Regions from separate parts of the Nocardioides endophyticus genome, predicted to be linked through region 3. Evidence: predicted binding sites of a transcription regulator. Region 3 holds the regulator's gene; each other region holds the start of a gene.
What was found. Region 3 encodes LexA, which represses DNA repair genes until DNA is damaged. Its sites were predicted from a motif close to TCGAACANNTGTTCGA; they were not measured.
Positions count from the first base shown of each region.

Region 1: a site for LexA is predicted at 3,101-3,116, ahead of ABEA33_RS25345 (SAV_6107 family HEPN domain-containing protein). Genes of this name have one in related genera too.
Region 2: a site for LexA is predicted at 3,643-3,658, ahead of ruvC (crossover junction endodeoxyribonuclease RuvC). Genes of this name have one in related genera too.

Region 1 covers NZ_BAABKN010000036.1:168,232-173,708, forward strand. Annotated here, with positions in the region: gene metF (methylenetetrahydrofolate reductase [NAD(P)H]) at 1-286, shown strand, start outside; gene ABEA33_RS25325 (phytoene desaturase family protein) at 384-1,682, opposite strand; gene ABEA33_RS25330 (ArsC/Spx/MgsR family protein) at 1,690-2,046, opposite strand; gene ABEA33_RS25335 (YbaK/EbsC family protein) at 2,046-2,519, opposite strand; gene ABEA33_RS25340 (hypothetical protein) at 2,581-3,030, shown strand; gene ABEA33_RS25345 (SAV_6107 family HEPN domain-containing protein) at 3,185-3,619, shown strand; gene ABEA33_RS25350 (methyltransferase) at 3,639-4,361, shown strand; gene ABEA33_RS25355 (DUF3040 domain-containing protein) at 4,507-4,944, shown strand; gene ABEA33_RS25360 (transglutaminase TgpA family protein) at 5,045-5,477, opposite strand, start outside.
Region 2 covers NZ_BAABKN010000026.1:105,239-110,715, forward strand. Annotated here, with positions in the region: gene secD (protein translocase subunit SecD) at 1-958, opposite strand, end outside; gene yajC (preprotein translocase subunit YajC) at 960-1,280, opposite strand; gene ruvB (Holliday junction branch migration DNA helicase RuvB) at 1,419-2,492, opposite strand; gene ruvA (Holliday junction branch migration protein RuvA) at 2,489-3,082, opposite strand; gene ruvC (crossover junction endodeoxyribonuclease RuvC) at 3,079-3,618, opposite strand; gene ABEA33_RS20370 (YebC/PmpR family DNA-binding transcriptional regulator) at 3,753-4,532, opposite strand; gene pdxT (pyridoxal 5'-phosphate synthase glutaminase subunit PdxT) at 4,544-5,086, opposite strand; gene pdxS (pyridoxal 5'-phosphate synthase lyase subunit PdxS) at 5,140-5,477, opposite strand, start outside.
Region 3 covers NZ_BAABKN010000014.1:163,778-169,254, forward strand. Annotated here, with positions in the region: gene ABEA33_RS10965 (sigma-70 family RNA polymerase sigma factor) at 1-640, shown strand, start outside; gene ABEA33_RS10970 (ATP-binding protein) at 666-1,610, opposite strand; gene ABEA33_RS10975 (hypothetical protein) at 1,689-2,054, shown strand; gene ABEA33_RS10980 (DUF3052 domain-containing protein) at 2,051-2,458, opposite strand; gene ABEA33_RS10985 (LysM peptidoglycan-binding domain-containing protein) at 2,577-2,921, opposite strand; gene lexA (transcriptional repressor LexA) at 3,178-3,894, shown strand; gene ABEA33_RS10995 (phosphatase PAP2 family protein) at 3,983-4,807, shown strand; gene ABEA33_RS11000 (MXAN_6640 family putative metalloprotease) at 4,946-5,477, shown strand, end outside.

The sequences.
Region 1 (5,477 bases), on a different contig from region 3:
CCGCGGGGTCGACATCGCGATCCTGCCGGGCATCATGCCGATCCTGAACCTCAACGCGATCCGTCGCCAGGGTGAGCTGATCGGCACCGAGGTGCCGGCCGAGATCATCGACCGGATCTCCGCCCACGAGGGCGATCCGGTCGCCGTACGCGCCGAGGGCATCAAGATCGCGGTCGAGCTGTGCGACGAGCTGCTCGCCGGCGGCGCGCCGGGCCTGCACTTCTACACGCTGAACCGGTCGAAGGCGACGCGCGAGATCTTCGCCGCCCTCAACATGTCGGTCTGAGCTCGGCCGCGGCGTCGGCGGCGTACCCACGGACGAAATGGTCGTGCGGCGGTCCCGGAGGCAACCAGATCGTCCGTGGCTATCCCGACGCGACCACCTACGCCGGCCCGACCTCAGCCGCCACCAGCGCGGCCGACAGCCCCACGAACGGCAGCCCGGCCCCGGGAGTGGCGTGGGCGCCCGCGGCGTACACGCCGGCGATCGGGGTGCGCGGCCCGAGCCGCTGACGCACGGTCGCGCGGCCCTGCCACAGCACGCCCATGGGTGAGCCTCCCCAGCGTTCGACCTGCTCGCGCGGGCTGAGGTCGACCCGCTCCACCACCTGCTTGCGGACGTCGATCCGGTGCCGCGCCAGCGCGCGCAGGATGTCCTCGGAGAGTCGACCACGCCCGTGCACCGTCAGCGTCGACGCGCCGGAAGGAGCCCGCCCCCCGGTGCGCACGACGAGCGTGGCCTCGCCGTGGAGCACCAGCTCATGCGGCAGGTCCGGCAGGTCACCCTCCAGCCCCAGGTGTGCGACCACCGGCGGGATCGCCGGCATGGTGCGCGCGACGTACGCCGCCAGCGCGGGCAGCCCGCGCGGGTCGACGGCGCACACGACGACGTCGGCGTCGAGCGAGCCGACGCTGGTCTCCACGGCAACGACCCGGCCGTCGCGGACGACGAGGTCGGTCGCCTTCGTGCCGGTCAGGGTGGTGACCTTCCGCGTCGTCAGCCGGTCGGTGAGCGCGGCGCCGAGCCGGGCCATCCCGCCCTCGACGGTCCAGGCGCCGAACCGCTGCTCGACGTACGCCGTCGAGCCCGCCCACGCCGGCACGTTGCGAAGGTCGTGTCCCTCGGCGACGAACGGGTGCCCCGCCACCAGCCGCAGCCGCTCGTCCTTGAAGGTCTTCTTCAGCCGCTTGAAGAGCATCTCCCGGCTGTCGAGCCGCGCGGCCAGGTTGCGGGGCAGGTCGTCCGGCGACCAGGGATTCTCGAGATAGCCCCGGCGCAGCACCTCCCAGTCGTCGGCGTACGACGCGACGTGGTCGACCCACCGCTGCCCGAGGCCGCGGCTGAGCCCGTCGAACGCTGCGAGCTGGCCCGCCCGCCCGCTCGGCACCACGACCGACGAGCCGTCGGCGAACCGGTGCTCGCGGATGCAATCGAGCGGCACCAGCTCCAGCTCACGCTCGATCGGCCGGCCGGACTTGCGGAAGAGGTCGCGCAGGACGGCGGGCAGCAGCGTGTACGTCGGTCCTGCGTCCCAGGCGAACTCGCCTGCGGTCACCTCCGACAGCGGCCCGCCCAGGCCGGCCGAGCGCTCGACCAGGGTGACCTCGTGTCCGAGCTTGGCCAGCCGGAGGGACGCCGCCAAGCCGCCGAAGCCGCCGCCGACCACCACCACCCGTGCCATCGGGTGCTCAGGCCTCCGCGTCGATGACGCGCGCGAGCGAGCCCTCGTCGCGACCCACGACGGTGGTGCCGTCCGCGGCCGTGATGATCGGTCGCTGGATCGTCCGCGGATGCGCCGCCAGCGCGGCCAGCCACTCGGCGCGGTGCTCGGCGTCCCTCGGCAGGTCGATGCCCTCCTCGCGCGCCTCCTTCGGACGAGCGACGTCCCACGGCTCGAGGCCCAGCCGCTCGATGACGGCACCGAGCTCGTCGACGGTCGGCGGCTCGTCGAGGTAGCGGCGCACCGTGTAGTCGACCCCGGCCCGGTCGAGCTCGGCGACGGCCGTGCGGCACTTCGAGCACGCCGGGTTGAGCCAGATCTCCATCACTCGACCTCGATCTCGGGCGCCCCGGTCATCGCCACGAGCTCGTCGTACGTCGTGGAGTAGACGGCGGCCGGGTGCCCGGCGCCGGCCCAGATGACGTCGTACGTGCGCAGCCAGGGATCGAGGTACGTCGGCACCGGAGCCGGGTGGCCGATGGGGGAGACTCCGCCGATCACCTGGCCGGTGTGCTCGCGCACGAAGTCCGGCGTCGCCCGCTTGAGTTTGCTCACACCGAGCGCCGTCGCGACCTTGGTGGTGTCGACGCGGTGGGCACCCGACGTCAGAATGAGCACCGGCGTCGTGTCGGCGTCGAAGAGCAGACTGTTCGCGATCGCACCGACCTCGCACCCCAGAGCCTCGGCCGCGAGCGCCGCGGTGTGCACCGAGTCGGGCAGGATGACGATCTCACCGGTGCCGCCACGTCGCGTGTGGTCGTCGCGGAAGCGGGTGATCGACGGGTGTTCGGTGTTCATGGTCGAGACCCTAGGGCAGCGTGCTGCCCCAGGAGCGCGACCGGTGACGAGGAGGAGACGCATGAGTCAGGACCGGCCCGCATCGGTGACGATGGCGGTGTGGATGACCTGGGCACTGGTCGTGCTGTCGGGAGTGATCGCGCTCCTGTCCCTCGTCTTCAAGAGCGAGCTGACGGACGCGTGGAAGTCGGGCCGCGTGAACTCGGGATCGGTGGAGCCGCCGGCGATCGTGCCGGTCGTGGTCGTCATGCTGATCGTGGTGGCCCTGCTCGCCCTCGTCCTGATGGAGTTCTTCCGCTCCCGGCACGGGTGGGCTCGAGCAGCGCTCACCGTGACGGTGGTGCTGATGGCGCTGAGCACCCTGGCCACCCTCCGGATCGGACCGCCGACGCTCTTCGTGGTGCTGTCGGTCCTCGGCCTGGTGATCCAGGCGGGCGTTGTCGGTGCGCTCTGGCACCGTGACACCTCGGCGTACCTGCGCGAGCCGGCCGCCGAGCCCGCCGGCACCTGACGCGTCATCTGCGTCGGCTTCGTCCGCACTCTTGACGCGGTGTCGGAGGGCGGGTGTACCTTGATGGCGTTCGAACATGTGTTCGAACGCGGTTCGGCGGAGGTGACCTCGACCCTCGCCTCCGCCGGGCCGGCGCTACCCGGAGAGGTGCCCGATGAACCCCTACGCACTGCCCGCGACCACCCACTCCTACCTCGCCCGTGCGGCCGAGTCGCTGAGCGAGGCCGTCGCCGCGACCGAGGCTCCTGTCCGCTACGCCTGCGCCCACGTGGCGGCGCTGCGGGCAGCGGCCGCGTTGCTGTCGGCGCGCGCCCGCCCCGCGGCCAGCCGCGGCCGGCGTCCGCAGAAGAATGCCTGGGTGCTGCTCACCGAGGTGGCGCCCGAGCTCAGCGAGTGGGCCACCTTCTTCGCCGGCGGCGCCGCCAAGCGGGCCGCGGCCGAAGCCGGGTCGAGCCGAGTGGTCGCCGAGCGGGAGGCCGACGACCTGGTCCGCGACGCCGACCGGTTCCTGGCGGTGATCGAGCGCTCCCTCGGGTTGGTGCCGCACCTGCCGTTGGAGATCCGGGCTGCGGCGGTGCGCGCGGGCTGAAGCCCTCTAGGGTTGGCGCATGACCGACAGCGCCCGGCCCAGCGAACGCCGCTCGGCGGCTCGCACCTCCGTCGTCTGGGATGCCGTACGACCGCACGTCTCAGCGGGTGCCGACGTCCTCGACATCGGCGGCGGCACCGGCGGCTTCGCGGTCCGGGTCGCCGAGCTCGGGGCGCGGGTCACGGTCGTCGACCCCAGCCCGGACGCGCTGGCGGCGTTGGCCCGACGTGCCCGCGAGCTCTCGGTCGAGGTCTCCGCACAGCAAGGCGATCTGTCGTCGCTGCTGGAGGTCACCGGGCCCAGCAGCGCCGACCTGGTGCTGTGTCACGGCGTGCTCGAGGTCGTCGACGACCCGGCCGCCGCCCTGGCGACCCTGCGTCAGGTGCTGCGCCCCGGTGGTGTCCTCAGCCTGCTGGTCGCCCAGCGGCACGCGGCCGTGGTCGCCCGGGCGATGGCCGGCCACTTCGCGCAGGCGAAGGCGCTGCTCGATGCCGGACCGGGGGAGCGCGACGGTCGCGCGGGCCACCGCTTCACGGCCGACGAGGTGACCGCAGTGGTCTTCGCTGCGGGTTTCGCGGTCGAGTCCGTCCACGGCGTACGCGTGTTCGCCGACCTGGTCCCGGGCTCCCTGCTCGACCTCGAACCCGGTGCCACGGCCGCCCTGGTCGACCTCGAACGAACCGTCTCCGAGCGCCCGGAGTACCTGCCGCTGGCGGCCCAGCTGCACCTGATGGCGCGCTGAGCCTGTGCTGCCGGCATGGGCAGGGACCGTTGTCCGGATTGTTACCGGGGTAAATTACCGATCCCGGCTACCGGGATGCCCAGCCGCTGCCTAGACTTGGTGTCGCCGGAGAAGATCTGTCCGGCGATGACCCTGGGGAGGAACGGTGCCACTCTCGGAAGAGGAGCTCCGACTGCTCGAGCAGATGGAGCGCGCCCTCGTCGAGGAAGACCCCAAGTTCGCCTCGACGTTGCGCGGCACGGCCTTCCGCCGGTCCGCCCGTCGCCGGGCGATCATCGCGGGCGTCTGTTTCGCTGGCGGTGTCGCGGTCCTGATGACCGGTGCCGTCGCGAGCATCCCGGTGCTCGGCATCGCCGGCTTCGTGGTGATGCTGGTCGCGGCCACCGTGGCGCTCGCGTCGCTGCGTGGTCAGCACGGCCCCGCCGCTGCCGACCCCCGCGCGAGCCACCCCAGCCGCGGCGGTTTCACCGTCATCGACGGTGGTCGTCGTACCAAGCGATCGCGCTCCTCCGCCTCGCACGGCTCCTTCATGGACCGGATGAACGAGCGCTGGAACCGCCGTCGAGACTCCGGCGGGTTCTAGCAAGGACGCGCCAGGCGCACGAATCCACTGTAGACCCGGCCAAGATCCTCGGCCGGGTCGTTCTCGTTTCAGGCCAGCGGACTACCCCGACCATGCGGCCTCACGTCACGTGATCGACGACCCCGCCGAACTTCGCCTCGAGGGTGCCGGGGGAGGTACGGCGGCGGCGCGATGACAGGACGGTGCGCGGCCACCAGGCGGCCCGGCGTCGGGCGGATCGCGGAGCGCCGCCCGCGAGGGCGGCGACGCACGCCTCGCCGTCGGCGCGCAGCCGCACCGGGTCGAAGGTCGCACCGGAGCGCGAGTAGCGGTCCAGCTCGAGCGTGTGCACGAGGCGGTCGAGAGCGCTCACTGCCTCGGGGGCGAGCTGGGGCCCGTGCGTCGGACGCTCGGCCGTCTGGGGTCCGACGGGCGCGCCGAAGTGCTCGACGAGCACGGCCCGGGTGGCCCGGGGCGACCGGCTTCGCGGCCAGGGGACGCCGAGGTCGACGGCGGTGTCGTGCAGCTCCGCCCAGATCGGCTCCGCGAAGCCC
Region 2 (5,477 bases), on a different contig from region 3:
CGGACAGATCGGCGAACGCCTTCTTGCCGTCGCCGCCCAGCTCCAGGTTCACCTGCCACTGGGTGTTCTGCGTGCTCGGGGCCAAGGCGCTCGCCGACTTCAGGTCCGTGCCCTCGATCGCCGCCGGCGAGAGCAGGTACTTGGTCGCCTCGTCGTCGTCGGTGCCACAGGTGACCAGCCACGTCGTCGGGTCGTCGACCGGCAGCTTGGCGGTCGGGCAGGTGTAGGCAGCGAACGCGTCGATCGCCTCCTGCGGCGGAGCGGTGATGAACGCGAGCGCCTCCTTCGCGGTGGCGCCCTTCGCGTCCGCCGGGGCGCTAGGGCTCGACGACGGGGACCCGCTCGGCGACTCGCTCGCCGAGGCACTCGGCGACTTCGACGGCGCGGTTGCCTTCTTGTTCTTCTTCTCGTCGGCCGTGAACGCCGGACGGCTCTTCGGCTTGGCCGACGACTTGTCCTTGGGCTTGGCCTTGTCGGAGCCCTTGGCCGTGGCGGACGGGGAGGGCGGAAGCGTCACGCCGACCCCGGGCTCCGCGCTGGCGCTCGGGTCCGCACTCGGATCGGCCGGCGTCGCGCTGGCACACGGGCCAGGGACGAGGCTGGTGCACGCCACGGTGCGGAACCGGAGCTGGGCCTGCCGGTTCACCGTGTCGAGCAGCGAGTTGTCGGTGTCACCGGGGACCTCCACCACGATGTACTGGCTGCCCTGGGTCGTCACCTCCGCCTCACTGAAGCCGGTCGCGTTGACGCGGCTGTCGATGATGGACGCGGCCTCGTCCAGGTTCTCCTGTGACGGGTTGCCGTTCGCGGTCAGCGTGATCCGGGTGCCGCCCTGGAGGTCGAGCCCGAGGGCCGGCTTCCAGGTCCCGCCGATGGCGACCAGACCGAAGAGCACGCCGATCCCGATCGCGAAGACGATCAACGTGCGGCCCGCGTGGGCGGCGGCGTTGCGTGCCATGTCAGTTCTCCTCGACGCCGTCGGCGCCAGCGCCCGGCTTGTCGTTCTCGGACTCGGTGTCGACCTCGTCCACGTCCTGCGGGATCTTGTTGCCGACCGCGCCGCGAGCCACCTTGATCACGACGCCCTCTGCGATCTCGACCTTCACGTGGTCGTCCTCGATCTCACGCACGGTCGCGTAGACCCCGGACGTCAGCATGACCTCGTCATTGACAGACAACGACGACTGCATGCTCCGGAGTTCCTTCTGACGCCGAGACTGCGGCCGGATGATGAAGAGCCAGAAGAGCAGCACGATGCCGACGAGCGGCAAGAACTCCACGACGAAAAGACCTCTCGAGCAGGAAAATGGGGCGTCGGAGCCACCAGCGGGGCCGACCGACGGGCCAGTGTAACCAGCGAGGTGGTCCGGATCACGAACCCGGGTCGGTCTCCCTCCCGACGTTCACCCGCCGGCCACTCACTCCTCGAAAAGGGGGCGGTCCGCCACGAGGGCCGGTGGCGGGGTCAGACCGAGGTGCTGCCACGCGGCCGGAGTGGCGATCCGGCCCCGCGGCGTACGCGCCAGGAAGCCGTTGCGCACCAGGAACGGCTCGGCCACCTCCTCGACGGTCTCCCGCTCCTCCCCCACGGCCACGGCCAGGGTGGAGATGCCGACCGGCCCGCCACCGAAGCGCCGGCACAGCGCGTCGAGCACGCCCCGGTCGAGGCGGTCCAAGCCGAGCTCGTCGACCTCGTAGAGCTCGAGCGCCGCCCGGGCCACGTCGAGGGTCACGACGCCGTCGGCCCGGACCTGGGCGTAGTCGCGGACCCGGCGCAGCAGCCGGTTGGCGATCCGCGGAGTGCCACGCGAGCGCGAGGCGATCTCGGCGGCGCCGTCGGCCTCCAGCACGACGCCGAGAAGCCCGGCCGAGCGGTGAATGATCAGGTCGAGCTCGTGCGGCTCGTAGAACTCGAGGTGGGCCGTGAAGCCGAACCGGTCGCGCAGCGGGCCGGGCAGCAGGCCGGCGCGCGTCGTGGCACCGACGAGCGTGAACGGCGGGATGTCGAGCGGGATCGCGGTCGCGCCAGGTCCCTTGCCGATGACGACGTCGACGCGGAAGTCCTCCATCGCCATGTAGAGCATCTCCTCGGCCGGGCGCGCCATCCGATGGATCTCGTCGACGAAGAGGACGTCGCCCTCGTTCATGCCGGACAGGATCGCGGCCAGGTCGCCGGCGTGGGTGATGGCCGGGCCGCTGGTCAGCCGGAGCGGTGAGGACATCTCGCCGGCGATGATCATCGCCAGCGTCGTCTTGCCGAGGCCGGGAGGACCGGACAGCAGCACGTGGTCAGGCGCTCGACCCCGCCGACGGGCGGCCTCGAGGACCAGACCGAGCTGGTCGCGGACGCGGACCTGGCCGACCACCTCGTCCAGGGTCCGCGGGCGCAGTGCCGCCTCGATGGTGCGCTCGTCACCGTCGGCCTCCGCAGCCGTCAGCGAGGCGAAGTGGACCTCCTCTGCCGCGGCCAGGTCGTCCTCGTGCATGCTCAGGCCTTGCTCAAGGTACGCAGCGCCGCTCGCAGCAGGGCACCGACGTCGGGACTGGAGCCGGCCTCGGGCGCGACGGCGTCGACGGCCTTCTCGGCATCGCGGGTCGTCCAGCCCAGGCCCATGAGCCCCTGGTGGACCTGGTCGCGCCACGACTCGCTCGAGGCGGCGGCCGCGGGGCGACCTCCTGTCGGGGCACCGATCCGGTCCTTGAGCTCGAGGATGATCCGCTGCGCACCCTTCTGACCGATACCCGGGACCCGGGTCAGTGTCTTGACGTCGTCGGAGGCGATGGCGCGGCGCAGGTCGTCGGGCGCGAGTACGGCGGTGATGGCCTGGGCGACCTTGGGGCCGACCCCGGAGGCCGTCTGGACGAGCTCGAAGATCTGCTTCTCGTCCTCGTCCGCGAAACCGAACAGGGTCAGCGAGTCCTCGCGCACGACCATGCTGGTGGGCAGCGTCGCCGAGTGACCCGGGCGCAACGTGGCGAGGGTGCCGGGCGTGCACATCAGCTCGAGACCGACTCCCCCGACCTCGAGCACGGCACTGGACAGCGTCACGGCGGCGACCTGGCCACGGACGAAGGCGATCATCTGCGTACTCTCCCGGGTATCGAGCCTGTCGAGGCACCGGCCGCGGCGAGGGCGGCATCGATGCGGGACTGGGCGCCTCCGCGCCAGATGTGGGTGATGGCGAGCGCCAGAGCGTCGGCGGCGTCGGCCGGCTTGGGTGGCGCATCGAGCCGGAGGATCCGGGTCACCATGGCGCCGACCTGCGCCTTGTCGGCCCGTCCGTTGCCCGACACGGCCGCCTTGACCTCGCTCGGGGTGTGCAGTGCGATCGGCAGCCCGCGCCGGGCGGCGCAGACCATCGCGATGCCGCTCGCCTGGGCCGTGCCCATCACGGTGCTGACGTCGGAGCGGGCGAAGACCCGCTCCACCGCGACCGCGTCGGGCCGGTACTCGTCGAGCCAGGCGTCGATGCCCTTCTCGATGGTCACGAGGCGCTCGGGCACCGGCAGGCCGGACGACGTGCGCAGCACGTTGACGTCGACCAGAGTGAGTGGTCGCCCCACCATGCCGTCGACCACGCCCATGCCGCAGCGGGTCAGCCCCGGGTCGATCCCCAGCACGCGCATCGGTCAGCCCTCCTGTCGAACACCTGTTCGGTGTCCACGCTAACCGTTGCTCCTCGGCTCACCGGGTCTCGACACGCCGGTCGTCTTGCTCGACCACCATCAGCGAGTCCGCCGGCGCGTCCTCGCTACGCGTCGATCGACTCGAGCACCTCGTCGGGGATGTCCGCGTTGCTGTAGACGTTCTGGACGTCATCGAGGTCGTCGACGGCATCCACGAGCCGGAAGACCTTGCCCGCGACCTCGACCTCGGCGACCGGGATGTCCATGGTCGCCACGAACTGGACCTCGGCGGAGTCGTAGTCGATGCCGGCAGCCTGGAGCGCCGTACGGACCGCCACCACGTCGCCGGACTCGGACTGGATCTCGAAGCTGTCCCCGAGGTCGCTCACGTCCTCGGCGCCCGCGTCGAGGGTCGCCTCGAGCACGTCGTCCTCGCTGACCTCCCACGGCTTGCCGCCGCGCTCCTGGCTCTTGCCGACCACGACGACGCCCTTGCGGGTGAAGAGTCGGGAGACCGAGCCGGGGTCGGCCATGGTGCCACCGTTGCGGGTGACCGCGGTGCGGACCTCCATCGCGGCCCGGTTGCGGTTGTCGGTCAGGCACTCGACGAGGAGCGCCACGCCCTGGGGCCCGTAGACCTCGTACATGATCGTCTCGTAGTTGACGCCGCCGCCGTCGAGGCCACCGCCGCGCTTGACCGCGGAGTCGATGTTCTTGTTCGGCACCGACTGCTTCTTCGCCTTCTGGATGGCGTCGTACAGCGTCGGGTTGCCGGACGGGTCGGGGCCACCCATCTTCGCCGCGATCTCGATGTTCTTGATCAGCTTCGCGAACAGCTTGCCGCGCTTGGCGTCGACGATCGCCTTCTTGTGCTTGGTGGTCGCCCACTTGGAGTGGCCAGACATACGTCCCTCTTCTACTCAGCCTCGGACACGAGGTCCACGAACAGGCGGTGCACCCGGGGGTCGCCACCCACCTCGGGGTGGAACGACGTCGCCATCAGCGAACCCTGACGGACCGCGACGATCCTACCCGCGGCCTCTCCTCCATCGACACGGGCGAGCACCTCGACCCGGTCGCTGACGGCCTCGACCCACGGCGCCCGAATGAAGATCGCGTGCACCGGAGCGTCGAGGCCCGAGAAAGCGAGGTCGCCCTCGAACGAGTCGACCTGTCGCCCGAAGGCGTTGCGGCGCACGGTGATGTCCAGCCCGCCGAGCGTCTCCTGGTCCGCCGTACCGTCCTCGATCCGGTCGGCCAGCATGATCATCCCGGCGCAGGTCCCGAACGCCGGCATTCCTTCCTTGAGGCGGTGCCGGATGGGCTCGAAGAGGTCGAACGTGCGAGCCAGCTTGGCCATCGTCGTCGACTCACCACCCGGGATGACGAGCCCGTCGCAGGCGTCCAGCTCGGAGGTACGCCGTACCGTCACCGCGCGGACGCCGAGACCGTCGAGCATCCGGACGTGCTCTCGCACGTCGCCCTGGACGGCGAGGACGCCGACGGTCCGGTTCACCAGCCGCGCTCGGCGAGCCGGTGCGGCTGCGGGATGTCCTCGACATTGATCCCCACCATCGCCTCACCCAGACCACGCGACACCTTCGCGACCACGTCCGGGTCATCGTGGAACGTCGTCGCCTTCACGATCGCCTCCGCACGCTGCGCCGGGTTGCCCGCCTTGAAGATCCCCGACCCCACGAACACACCCTCAGCACCCAGCTGCATCATCATCGCCGCATCCGCCGGCGTCGCGATCCCACCCGCGGTGAACAGCACCACCGGCAGCTTCCCGGCCCCGGCAACCTCCTTGACCAGGTCGTACGGCGCCTGCAGCTCCTTCGCCGCCACGA
Region 3 (5,477 bases):
CGACGCCACCCGCCGCTTCCGCAACAAGGGGATCGCCACCGACGATCTGCAGCAGGTCGCCTACCTCGGTCTGGTCAAGGCCGTGAAGGGCTTCGACCCCGCCCGCGGCCACGACTTCCTCAGCTTCGCGATCCCGACCATCCGCGGGGAGGTGCGCCGCCACTTCCGCGACCTGGGCTGGGCGGTGCGTCCGCCGCGCTCCATCCAGGAGACGCAGAGCAAGATGATCGCCTGCGAGGCCGAGCTCCTGCAGCGGCTCGGCCACCCGCCGCGGCCCAGTGACTTCGCCACCTACCTCGGTCTCGAGTTCGACGCCGTGGTCGAGGCGCTCGGCGCCAACGGCTGCTTCTCGCCGGTCTCGCTCGACGCACCGGCCGGCGCCGACGACGAGGCGCTCACGCAGCGCCTCGGCTTCGACGACCACGGCTTCGACGTGGCCGAGGCGCGCGCCGTGCTCGCTCCCCTGCTGGCTCGCCTCACCCCGCGCGAGCGCAAGATCGTCGAGCTGCGGTTCTTCCGAGGCTGCACGCAGTCGGAGATCGGCCGCGAGATCGGCGTCACCCAGATGCAGGTGTCCCGACTGCTGACCCGACTGATCGCTCGGATGCGCGAACAGATGGAGGTCTCCGCCGCCGCCTGATGCATGCTCGACAAACGATGTTGGCTCAGGAGACGAAGGAGCGGGCGTCGTCGGGTAGGTCGAGCACGAACCACGACGTCGTCCCGACGGAGTCCCGCACCGAGCCCCAGCTGTCGCTGAGGGCCTCGACCAGCACCAGGCCGCGGCCGAAGACCCGCATCGGGTCCTCGTCCACGACCACCTGGACCTCCGGACCGCCGGCGCCACCGTGGTCGCGGACGGCGACGGTCAGCAGGCCCTCGTCGAGGGTGAGGGTCAGCTCGCTGGAGGCGCCACCATGGATGACGGCGTTGGTCACCAGCTCGGAGAGACAGAGCTGCGCGGTCTCGACCGGGTCGTCGTCGACGCTCCAGTCAGCGAGCGTCCCGCGCAGGAACTTGCGAGCGATACCCGCCGAGCGTAGATCGTCGTCGAGGGTGAGCGACGCCGTCTTGGCGGACGCATCGACCTCGGTCGGCGACGGACCGGCGGGGGTCGCAGCACCATGAGTGCGCAGCCGGCGTACGGCGTCCGCCGCATGCTGGGCGAGGGCGGCGAGCGCGTCGCGCTGCTCAGCGTCGAAGGCCTGCTCGCGGTCGTAGTAGACGATCACGCCACCGATCGGGGTGGTCGCACCGTGCAGCGGGAACACCGCCAGGGCGCGGGTGCCGGCCGCGCGCTGAATGGCCACCAGCTCGGCGTACCGGCCACCGAACGAGTCGAGGTCGCCGCAGACCACGACGCTGGTGCGCACGACTCCGGTCAGCGGCACGTCGTCGTACGCGTCGATGTGGCACCAGTCCGCGGCAGTCTCAGCAGCCGTGGCCGGCAGGAACCGTAGGCGTCGGCCGCCGCCCTCCACCAGGGCGACGCCGGCGCGCCGTACGGCGGGAAGGGCGAGCAGCTCATCGAGGACCGCCCGCGCGACCGCATCGACGTCGGCCGCTGTAGCCAGCCCGACGGGAACGGAACCTGCCCGGGAGTTCCCCACGCCCGACAGCGTAGTTCACCCCTTCGGGGGGACCGGCGCGTTGCCGCGGCGTCAGGGACGATCGGACACAATGGCGCGGTGACGGGTGCGACGGGAGGCAAGCGGGCGGGGTCTCGCCGCGGACCGCGCGCCAAGAGGTCGCTCCAGCCGGTCCTGCTCGTCCTGGCCGCCGGCATCACCCTGTCGGTCGTGGCCTGGGGATACCTCGTGTACGCCGCCATCGACTTCGGCTCGAGCGCCCGCGGTGGCGACTCCACGGCCTGGTGGTTCCTCGGCCTCGCGTCGGTCGGCGCAGTCGCGTGCCTCTTCTTCGGGCTGATGCTGGTCGCTCGCCTGCTGCGGCGCCTCGGCATCACCAGGGCGCCCGAACGACCCGCCCCCGCCGCCAGTGGCGACGAGCCTGAGTCGCCTCGCCCGATCGGTGGTCGGCGGGCGGCTCGCTAGCGGTCCTTGAGCCGGCGCACGAACTTCAGGCCCGACCAGGTGTCGTCGATCGCGGCAACCTTCACGTCGACCCAGCCCAGGCGCAGTCCGAGGGCGCGCACCGCTGCGTCGTCGAGGTCGCTCACGATGCCGAGCGCCTTCTGCGCTGCCTTCTTGGGCCAGCACACCCACACCATCCCGGCGGTCACGGTCCGGTCGAAGATCGTCGGCAGCCGCGACTCCAGCTCGCCCAGTCGGGTCTGGAAGGTCAGCGTGACGTCGAGGCTCGATCCCGGCAGCCGGCGTACGACGCGCGCGCCGGTCTGGCCCAGCTCGAAGCCCGCAGGGGCCCGGTCGAGCAGCACCAGGTGCTCGTCCCCTATCCCCAGCTTGCGCAGCAGCGGAGTGCCTGAGTAGCCAGCCATGGCGAAGACCCTAGTGAAGTGCCGCGAGGGGCGGAGCCACGTGGCTCCGCCCCTCGTCTTCCCCGGTCCGTCGAGCGGGGTCGAAGCGCTCGACGAAATCTGTGTGGCCTCGAGGCAGTCAGTCGACAGGAATGAGCAGGCGCTGGCCGGAGACGAGCATCCCGGAGTCGAGCGCGTTGAGCTTCGAGATGCGATCGATCATCGAGGCGACGTCGCCGTCGTCGGCGGCCGCTGCGGCGATGTCCCACAGGGTGTCGCCGGGGCCGACCATCACGACGGCGGACGGCTCGGGCGTGCCGGCCTTGTCGGTGGCGACGGAGCCCGCGGCCACCACGATGCCGACGGCAAGGACCGCCATCAGGGCCAGCATCACGACCACGACGCGGCCTCGCCGGGTGAGGCGGACCGTGCTGCGCGGGCGGGTGCTCGACTGGAACATCTGGTCGATCGTCATGGTGCTCATCGGTGGCTCCTGGGGAAGTGGTCTTCTCGGTAACACCATTTCTAGTGGCGGCCACCGACAGCCGGTCTCGGCCTGCCTGGACCATCATCTCGATCAGGTGTTCGATCGAACGTGTGTACGACGTTAGAGCACGTGTTCGAACGACGCAAGAGGTCGACCGAACAATTGTTCGATGGATCTTCGACGGCCGGTGCGCCGACACGCCCGTTCGAACAAATGTTTGAACCGAGCGGCCGCGATGGCTAGCGTGTGACCCATGGCCAAGAAGATGACGGTGCGCGAGCTGCCCGACGGGCCGCCCGATGCCACCGGGCTCACCCCGCGACAGCAGCGCGTCCTCGCGACGATCAAGGACTCGATCGAGATGCGCGGCTACCCGCCGAGCATGCGTGAGATCGGCGAGGCCGTCGGGCTGACCAGCTCCTCGAGCGTCGCCCACCAGCTGAAGACGCTGGAGGAGAAGGGCTTCCTCAAGCGTGACCCCAACCGTCCCCGGGCGCTCGAGGTGTTCCTGCCCGAGGTGATGGCCGCCCGACGTTCGCTCGGCACGGCCGACGACTCGTCGTACGACGAGACCGGCGTGGGCGACCAGGTGCCGTCGGCGGCGTACGTCCCGCTGATCGGCCGGATCGCCGCCGGTGGGCCGATCCTGGCGGAGGAGCGGTACGACGACGTCTTCCCGCTCCCGAAGCAGCTGGTGGGCGAGGGCGAGCTCTTCCTGCTCGAGGTTTCCGGCGACTCGATGGTCGAGGCGGCCATCTGCGACGGCGACTACGTGGTCATCCGCAAGGAGCAGACTGCGGAGAACGGGGACATCGTCGCGGCACTGCTCGACGGCGAGGCGACGGTCAAGACTCTGCAGCGCAAGGACGGAAAGGTGTGGCTCCTGCCGCACAACCCGAACTACGATCCCATTGACGGCACTGACGCGACCATCCTCGGGAAGGTGACTGCGGTGCTGCGGCGGGTCTGATCACCCGGGAATGACCTGATCGGACCCGGGGTTCATCAAGGGGGACATCCCCGATGGCACGGGAGGGCCGATGAAAGACGCTGGTGCTGTGACCACGGCACCTGCTCTTGCCCGCCAGCGGACGAAGACCCGCTGGGCTCGTGCTGCCCTCGAGCTGCTGCTCATCCTCGCGCTCTGGGTGTTCTACAGCCTGGCCCGGCTGCTCGCCGACACGAGCCTGCAGCCCGCGCTGGCCCGGGCCAACGACCTGCTCCACGTCGAGACCCTCCTGGGCATCCACTGGGAGGTTCCGCTCAACCAGCTCTTCACCGACCATCGCGTGCTCGGCCTTGCCGGCAGCTACTGGTACGCCTCGCTGCACTACGTCGTGACCGCGGCCGTGCTGATCTGGTTGTGGCGACTGGGCACCGACCGCTACGGGCCCGCTCGGCGGGCGCTCGTCATCGGCACGCTGCTCGGCCTCGCGGCGTACCTCGTGATGCCGACGGCGCCGCCGCGCTTCATCAGTGGATACGTCGACGTCCTCAGCCTGCACGCAGCCGACGGCTGGTGGGGCGCCGACGCGTCCGCACCGCGCGGACTGGGCGGGCTGACCAACGAGCTGGCCGCGTTCCCCTCTCTCCACGCCGGCTGGTCCCTGTGGGTGGCCCTGGCGCTGCAGGTCTACGCGACCCGCAGGTGGGTGCGCGTGCTCGGTTGGGCGTATGCCGTGGGCACCGCGATCGTGATCGTCGGGACCGGCAACCACTGGGTCATCGACGCTGTCGTCGGCTGGCTGGTGATTCTGGTCGGCTGGGCGGCCGCCCGGGCCGTCGGTCGCATCCCGCTGCCGCGACTGTGGCCACGCAGCGACCGGACCAGACGAACCCTGGACCCACCACCAGCACACGAGGACGCCCCAGTCGTCGACTGATGGCGGGGCCGGATCCCGCCGTCGGTCGAGCAGCGAGCACCCGCGCTGCGGGGGTCTCGACAAGCTCGAACCACCGGCGACCCGCCGCCGACGCGCCGGAGTTGGGCGTTTCTTGGCTCGATCGTGGACAGTGGTGGGGTGCGCCTTCCTACTCTCGGCCGTCTGACCCTGCCCGCGACGAGCCTGCTCGTCGGCGCGCTCGCCTGGGGGGTCATGAGCGCACCTGCGTACGCCGAGGCGGACAACCCCGAGCTCGTTCCTGCGACCGAGACGGGTGCGGCCGAGGCCGCGACCAGTGCGCTCGACCAGGTCGAGGGGATCCTCGACCCGACGGCGGTAGAGAGTGCCACCCCGTCGGTCGGCGACAGCCGGGACCTGACCCTGGCCCTGCGTGATCTGCGGCTGCGTCAGGACGACCTCCCGCGCGCCGAGCGGGCGCGCGCCCGGGCGCTGGCGGAGCGTCCCCCCAAGGCGTACGGCTGGGCCAACGAGCAGACCAAGGCCTTCGCCGCGGTCGTCGTCCACTGGGATCTCGGCAAGACGCCGATGTCCCACGTCGACGATGCGGGCGCCGTGGCCGACCAGGTGCTGGCGACGTACGCCGCCGCCGGCTACCGGGCCCCGATGTCGGACGGCACCGCGGGCGGCGACGCGCGGCTCGACATCTACC